DNA from 3 places in the Streptomyces sp. NPDC056128 genome. Region 1 is predicted to be linked to each of the others. Evidence: riboswitches for the same ligand, from Rfam matches in the RefSeq annotation. Region 1 holds a riboswitch; each other region holds the start of a gene.
The links. Region 1 has a riboswitch for cyclic di-AMP ahead of ACFC1X_RS03330 (peptidoglycan DD-metalloendopeptidase family protein). Riboswitches for the same ligand answer to the same signal wherever they lie in the genome.
Positions count from the first base shown of each region.

Region 2: another riboswitch for cyclic di-AMP. It lies ahead of ACFC1X_RS20825 (C40 family peptidase); the one in region 1 lies ahead of ACFC1X_RS03330 (peptidoglycan DD-metalloendopeptidase family protein).
Region 3: another riboswitch for cyclic di-AMP. It lies ahead of ACFC1X_RS19260 (M23 family metallopeptidase); the one in region 1 lies ahead of ACFC1X_RS03330 (peptidoglycan DD-metalloendopeptidase family protein).

Region 1 covers NZ_JBHJVQ010000001.1:767,166-769,419, forward strand. Annotated here, with positions in the region: gene ACFC1X_RS03325 (tyrosine-protein phosphatase) at 1-345, opposite strand, end outside; cyclic di-AMP (ydaO/yuaA leader) riboswitch at 772-928, shown strand; gene ACFC1X_RS03330 (peptidoglycan DD-metalloendopeptidase family protein) at 933-1,877, shown strand; gene ACFC1X_RS03335 (SGNH/GDSL hydrolase family protein) at 2,083-2,254, shown strand, end outside.
Region 2 covers NZ_JBHJVQ010000010.1:103,725-105,978, reverse strand. Annotated here, with positions in the region: gene ACFC1X_RS20830 (ATP-binding protein) at 1-358, shown strand, start outside; gene ACFC1X_RS20825 (C40 family peptidase) at 402-875, opposite strand; cyclic di-AMP (ydaO/yuaA leader) riboswitch at 879-1,026, opposite strand; gene ACFC1X_RS20820 (hypothetical protein) at 1,395-1,703, opposite strand; gene ACFC1X_RS20815 (ATP-dependent Clp protease proteolytic subunit) at 1,711-2,254, opposite strand, start outside.
Region 3 covers NZ_JBHJVQ010000009.1:8,759-11,012, reverse strand. Annotated here, with positions in the region: gene ACFC1X_RS19265 (PP2C family protein-serine/threonine phosphatase) at 1-540, shown strand, start outside; cyclic di-AMP (ydaO/yuaA leader) riboswitch at 765-920, shown strand; gene ACFC1X_RS19260 (M23 family metallopeptidase) at 932-1,972, shown strand; gene ACFC1X_RS19255 (aldo/keto reductase) at 2,108-2,254, shown strand, end outside.

The DNA of each region.
Region 1 (2,254 bases):
CAGGATCTCGTGCAGCTGGTCGAGGTCGCCGTCGCGGACCATCTTCCAGAACTCGGCGCCGTCCGCCGGGTCGCTCAGCGGCAGGTTCACATTGCGGACGCCCGGCAGCTCGACGTCCGGGCCTTCCAGCTTCTGGTCGGCCGCGTTGCGGAAGTCGAAGATGGTGTGCAGGCCGAGGGTGGCCAGGAAGGCGGCGTCCTCCCCGGTGGCGTGCGCCAGGTGGCCGCTGCGGAACAGCACGCCCTGCCGCACCCGTCGCCCGTCCGCGGCCGGCAGTCCGCCGACGTCCCGGAAATTGCGCACACCGGTCAGCTCGGGTTCGGTCGACGGGACCTGCTGCGTCACGGGGACTCCTCCCACTCCGCCCCGCCGACGCTGCTCGGCGGCGGGCTCGCCTCGACGATACGGCATCCCCTGTCTGCGCCAATGAGTTGTCCACAGGGCATTAAGGGCGGCCTCGGGCCTTCTGTCCGAATTGACGCCTTAATTCCAACTGGCGCTGAAATGCGAAAGGGTGGAGAAGTGGCGCGTGAGCAGCGTCATATCCGTAACCGTGCGTCGCCCGTCATGTCCACGTAATCAAGCCGGTTTTCAAGGACGTTCGCTCGAAATGCCATTCCCCGAATCGACGGAGTGTGACCGGATATTCCCGTAAAGGATCAATCGGAACACCTTCCGGCGGAACCCTTCGCTTGTCCGGGTGCGTCTTGGTCCCTTACGTTCACCACCGATCCGGACGGACGCCTAATCCTGCCGCCGACCGGAGCCCACTCTCATCCACCACCCGTACCGGCAGGAGCGGGGGACCCACAGGTACGAATGCCTGTTCCGGTTCCCGGAACGGCTTGGGGTGAAGCCGCGTTTCGGCGCGGCCGGGCATCTCCAGCCCGAACCCGACAGCTCACCTCGCAGGCGCCGGAGAGGAATTCGCCATGCCCGCGAAGGGTAAGCACCGCCGTACCAGGGCCATGCGCCTGACCCGCACCATCGCCGTCGCCGGAACCGGTGGCGCCGCGCTCGCGCTCCCGCTGATCGGGGCCGCCGGCGCCAACGCCGCCCCCGCGCACTCCGTTTCCGAGCAGTCCGTGCAGTCCATTCCGACGACGGCGAAGAAGGCCGCCGCGAATGGCGCCGAGAAGAACTCGGACGCGCGGACCTACACCGTCAAGAGCGGCGACTACCTCTCGCGGATCGCCGACGAGCAGAACGTCGACGGCGGCTGGAAGAAGCTGTACGAGGACAACCGCGAGGCCGTCGGTTCGGACCCGTCGCTGATCCACCCCGGCCTCAAGCTCTCGGTCGGCGCCAAGGCCGCCCAGCCGAAGGCCCCGTCCGCCGCCCAGTCGGAGAAGCCGGCCGCCGAGAAGCCCGCCGCCGAGAAGCCGGCCGAGGCGGAGAAGCCCGCCGCCAAGCCGGCCGAGAAGTCCACGGACGCCGAGCAGGCCTCCGCCTCGGACGCCGGCACCAGCAGCGGCTACACCTCCCCCGTCGCGGGCGGCACCGTCGGTACCCCGTACCACCAGTCCGGCAGCATGTGGTCCAGCGGCTACCACACCGGCACCGACTTCGTCGTCCCGACCGGCACCCCGCTCAAGGCCGTCGGCGCGGGCACCGTCGTCTCCGCCGGCCCCGGCGGTGCGTACGGCAACCAGGTCGTCATCCAGCTCGCCGACGGCCACTACGCCCAGTACGCCCACCTCTCCTCCCTCTCCGTCTCCGCCGGCCAGTCGGTGACGGCGGGCCAGCAGGTCGGCCTCTCGGGTGCCACCGGCAACGTGACCGGTCCGCACCTGCACTTCGAGATCCGCACCACGCCGGACTACGGGTCGGACATCGACCCGGTCGCGTTCCTGCGCTCGCACGGCGTCTCTCTCTGACGCACGGCCAGGGCGCAGCCCCCACGCCACCGAAGGCCGGACCCCGATCCCCGGGTCCGGCCTTCGGTGTATTCCGGAATTGACCAAGCCTTTAGGCGTGGCCTTTCTCACCGACCGTCAATCCCTTCCTACGGTCGCGTAGGTCACATTCCAAGGTGAATCATGGCCCGATGTGGCAGACGATTCGAAGAATGACAGCAGAGCAGTGATCGGGTCGTACGTGGCGCTGGGGGACAGCTTCACCGAGGGCGTCGGCGACCGCGGCCCCGACGGGGCGTTCGTCGGCTGGGCCGACCGATTCGCCGTACTGCTCGCGGACCGGCGCCCCGAGGGCGACTTCACCTACGCCAACCTCGCCGTGCGCGGCAGGCTGCTCG
Region 2 (2,254 bases), on a different contig from region 1:
ACTGGCGACCAACGCGGTCCAGCACACGCTCGGGCAGTCGCCCACCTTCACGGTGGACCTCGTCCTCGACCGTGACGAGCGGCTGCGCATCGGAGTCACCGACAGCCATCCGCGATTTCCCAAGCGCCTGCCCGCCGCCGTGCAGCAGGACAACGGCCGCGGCATGGTGATCATCCGCTGGCTGACGGCCGAATGCGGCGGCAAGCTGCGGGTCCGCCCCACACGGGAGGGCGGCAAGACCGTCTCCATCGAACTGCCCTGGACCGCCCCCGGCCCGCCGGCCGCCGCCGAGGGGGTGACGGCGGGGCAGAACACCGTCATCCCCCTCGGGAGAGCTACTCGCCCCCGGGCTGTTTGACCCCGTGTCACTCGAGCACGGGCCGGTTGACCCCCCCCAAGGGCTATTTGACCCGGCCGTAGGAGACGCTCCCGGTCCAGATCTTCTGCAGGCGCACCACGTCCCCGGTCTTCGGGGCGTGCCAGAGCTTGCCCTTCCCGGCGTAGATGCCGACGTGGTAGACGCTGCGGCCCGAGTGGAAGAAGACCAGGTCTCCCGCCTTGCGCTTCTTGGCCGAGATGTGACGGGTCTTGTTGTACTGCTGGGCCGCCGTGCGCGGCAGCTTCTTGCCGGCCTTCTTGAACGAGTACAGCGTCAGGCCTGAGCAGTCGAACCTGCGGGGCCCGACGGCGCCCCACCTGTAGGGGGAACCTTTCTTGGAGGCCGCGACCTTGAGGGCTTTCGTCGCATGAGGCGCCGCGGCCGCCTCCGAGGAGAAACCGGGGACCACGACGGAGCCGCCTACCGCGGCGAGAGTGAGGGCCGAGGCCGTACCGGCGCGAGCCATCAGGGACGGGACACGATTGAGCGCGGACATGCGCAACCCTTCGTCAGCCGCCTGTGAAGGATGACCTGTCGGATTCGGGCTGGCGAAGTTGCCCGGCCGCACGAGTGCGGCTTCACCCCAAGGGCTGCTCGGTCCGGCGCCTCTCCCACGGAGGCGACCGCTCCTGCGACCCGTCGTGCTCGGGTCCTCCACTCCTGCCGATCCACTTCCCTCGCGACCGGTCGTCCGGGCGGCGGCAGGATTCGGCGTCCGCCCGGACCGCCCCGCCGCTGCGGCGGGGGCTTGTCGTCAGTCACGGATCTTGTCTCGCCGGAGGGGGAATTCCCAACGGAACGTGCCTTTTGTGTTGTTACTCACCACCCACCCGTTCGGGTGGACACCCCTGTGTTCGAGCCGGGGCCGTAGGCGGTGACGACCCCGGGACCAGCGGCGCAGCGGTGGGCGCGGACGTCGGGACAGGAGGGCCGCGCAACCCGGACCGGTCGTCAACCGGGTGTGTTCCTACGCCGAAAGGGGGTACGTCTTTTGGTGCGTTTCGAACCCCGCCGCTCAACTCTCGGAACACGGCGGAAGACTGAGACGTCCCGTCCGCCGCTCGCCGTCCAGCACGCGCAGGGCACGGGCGAGGGTGGGCGCGTGCAGTTCGGTCTCGCCGCGCGCGTGCATCAGCTCCAGCGCGTCGCGCAGGGCCGCGGCCTTGCCGACCAGCGCCTGGGCGGCCCGCAGTCCCCGGTAGGTGTCGCCGTCCTGCGCGGGGTTGATGCGCCCGAGCAGGTCGACGACGTCCAGGTAGCGGTCGATCAGCTCCGCCTCGGCGCGGGTCAGGGCGGGCAGGGGCGGCAGTTCCGGTGGCAGCATCGGCCGTTCACCGGGTGCCGGGCGTCGCGGGCGCGGCGGAGCGGTCGGACACGATCCGGTCCACCAGCCCGTACTCCAGGGCCTGTTGGGCGTTCAGGACGGTGTCCCGCTCGATGTCCTCGGTCACCTGCGCCGGAGTGCGGCCCGTGTGCCGTACAAGGATCTCCTCCAGGCGGGCGCGGATCCGGGTCAACTCCTCGGCCTGGATGGCCAGGTCGCTCGCCTGCCCCTCCATCGGCCCGGTGAGCGACGGCTGACGGAGCACCACCCGCGCCCCGGGCAGCATCGCGCGCTTGCCCGGCGTGCCCGCCGCCAGCAGCAGCGCGGCGGACGCGCCGGCCTGTCCGAGGCAGGTCGTCTCCACGTCGCAGGCGACGTAGCGCATCGTGTCGTAGATCGCCGTCATGGCCGTGAACGAGCCGCCGGGGGAGTTGATGTAGAGGGCGATGTCCCGGTCCGGGGCCTGGTGCTCCAGGTACATGAACTGCGCCATCACGTCGTTCGCGGAGGTCTCGTCGACCGGCGTCCCGAGGAAGACGATCCGCTCCTCC
Region 3 (2,254 bases), on a different contig from region 1:
GAGGCCGCCGAACAGGAGGCGACGCTGGAGGCGGTGGCGCAGCGCCTGGAGCGGGCGCTGGCCCGCGAGGGCACCCGGCGCGAGGGACTGGACGCCTTCGAGGGCTTCACCACCGCCGTCCTGGCCGAACTCCCGCACGGCGCCGGGACCGTACGCATCGTCAACCGCGGGCATCCGCCGCCCCTGCTGCTCCACGGCGACGGCACCGTGGGGTCGCTGCCCGCCCGGGAGTCGGCGCTGCCGCTCGGCATGGGCGAGCTGGGCGTGTGGCCCGACCGCGCGGAGGAGACCGCCTTCCCCGGTGGGGCCACGCTGCTGCTGTACACCGACGGGCTGTCGGAAGCCCGGGACGACCGGGGGGAGTTCTACGATCCGTACGCGCGGCTGTCCGGCCGCGTCTTCCGCCACCCGGCGAAGCTGCTCGACACCCTCGCCCGCGACGTGCGCCGCCACTCCGGGGGCGGGATGGCGGACGACATGGCGCTGCTCGCCGTACGGCGGCCACGGCGCGGCGAGCATGATCATTGTCACGAGCCGTGACGGGGTGGCGTCCCTCCGCATAACAACTGACGATCCGTCAGAAGAAAGTGGCGTGAAGGGGAATACTGACCGGCGGTCAACTCGCCCGGTTTTCACCGATCCTGAGGTGTACGTCCGGGCTGTTTTCGTTAATGATCAAGAGGAACAGCTTGGAATCCGGGCCCCGGGTCTATTAACGTTCGATAACGCAGCGCGGTCGTCCCAGCCGTCACAGAAGGCGGCTCCGTGCGCACGCGCCGAATCCCGCAAGGGAACCGGGGAACCACCACATTGGGGTGAATCGGGCGTTTGACGTCGTGGCAACACGGCTGCATGCGCGCGTAGGAGACCTTCCTGCTCCGAACCCGTCAGCTAACCCGGTAGGCGAAAGGAAGGAAAGGAGTACGCCCACGTGGCGTCCAACCGGCCTGCCCCCGAGGCCCCGTTCGTGCCCAGTCGGCACGACACCGAAACCTTCGGCTACGAGAGTTACCGCACCGAAGAGGGCCCTTGGGAGGAGTGGAATCCCACCGAGGACTCCATCCGCCCCGTACGCGGCCGGCACCGCGTCGCCAAGCAGCGTGGCGGGCTCGCCCGCAGCTCCACCGTCCTGGGCGTCGGTGTCATAGCCGCCGTCGGCGCGGGCGGCATGGCCAGCGCGCAGACCGGCAAGCCGCCGGTGTCGATCTCCATGCCGGACCTGCCCAACGTCGGCTCGCTCATCTCCGACGAGGACGCGCCGCAGCCGGAGGGTTCCAGCACCCCGCTCAGCGGCATCGGCGTGACCGCCGCCGCCGACACCACGGAGGGCACCGACACCGCGGGCGCCGGTGAGTCCCTGCGGGCCCGGATCATGGCGCAGGCCGAGCAGCAGCAGGCCCAGGTCGAGACCAAGGCCGCCGCCGAGGCCGCCGCGGCCGCCGAGAAGAAGGCCGCGGAAGCCGCCGCCAAGGCGGAGAAGGAGGCCGAGGCCAAGGCCGCCGCCGCCAAGAAGAAGGCGGAGGAGGAGGCCGCGAAGAAGGCCGAGGCCGAGCGCCTGGCCAAGCTGGCCAAGCAGTTCACGCTGCCGACCTCCTCGTACACGATCTCCTCGACCTTCGGCCAGGCCGGCGCCTACTGGTCCTCCGGCCACCACACCGGCCTCGACTTCGCCGCACCCACGGGCACGCTGCTCAAGGCCGTGCACAGCGGCACCATCACGTCGGCCGGCTGGGACGGGTCGTACGGCTACAAGACCGTGCTCACCCTGGATGACGGCACCGAGATCTGGTACGCCCACCAGTCCTCCATCAGCGTCAGCGTCGGCCAGGAGGTCACCACCGGTGACGTCATCGGCCGCGTCGGCGCCACCGGCAACGTCACCGGCGCCCACCTCCACATGGAGGTCCACACCGACGGCGGCTCCGGCATCGACCCGATGGCCTGGCTGCAGAGCAAGGGCCTCACCCCCTGAGTCACCGGCCCATCCGCTTCCCCGCTGGTCCCCGGCGGTCCTGACGGCAACCCCCCGACGTCAGGGCTGCCGGTTTGCGGGGTTTTCGCGTCCGTACCGGAATGACCTGATCCGGTGCGTTCGTTGACGCCCTACATGACTTCTCTGCGCAAGCTCGGCTCCTCCGACCTGGAGGTCTTCCCCCTCGCCCTCGGCGGCAACGTCTTCGGCTGGACCGCCGGCCAGGACCGGTCCTTCGCCGTCCTGGACGCCTACACCGCGGCCGGCGGCAACTTCGTGGAC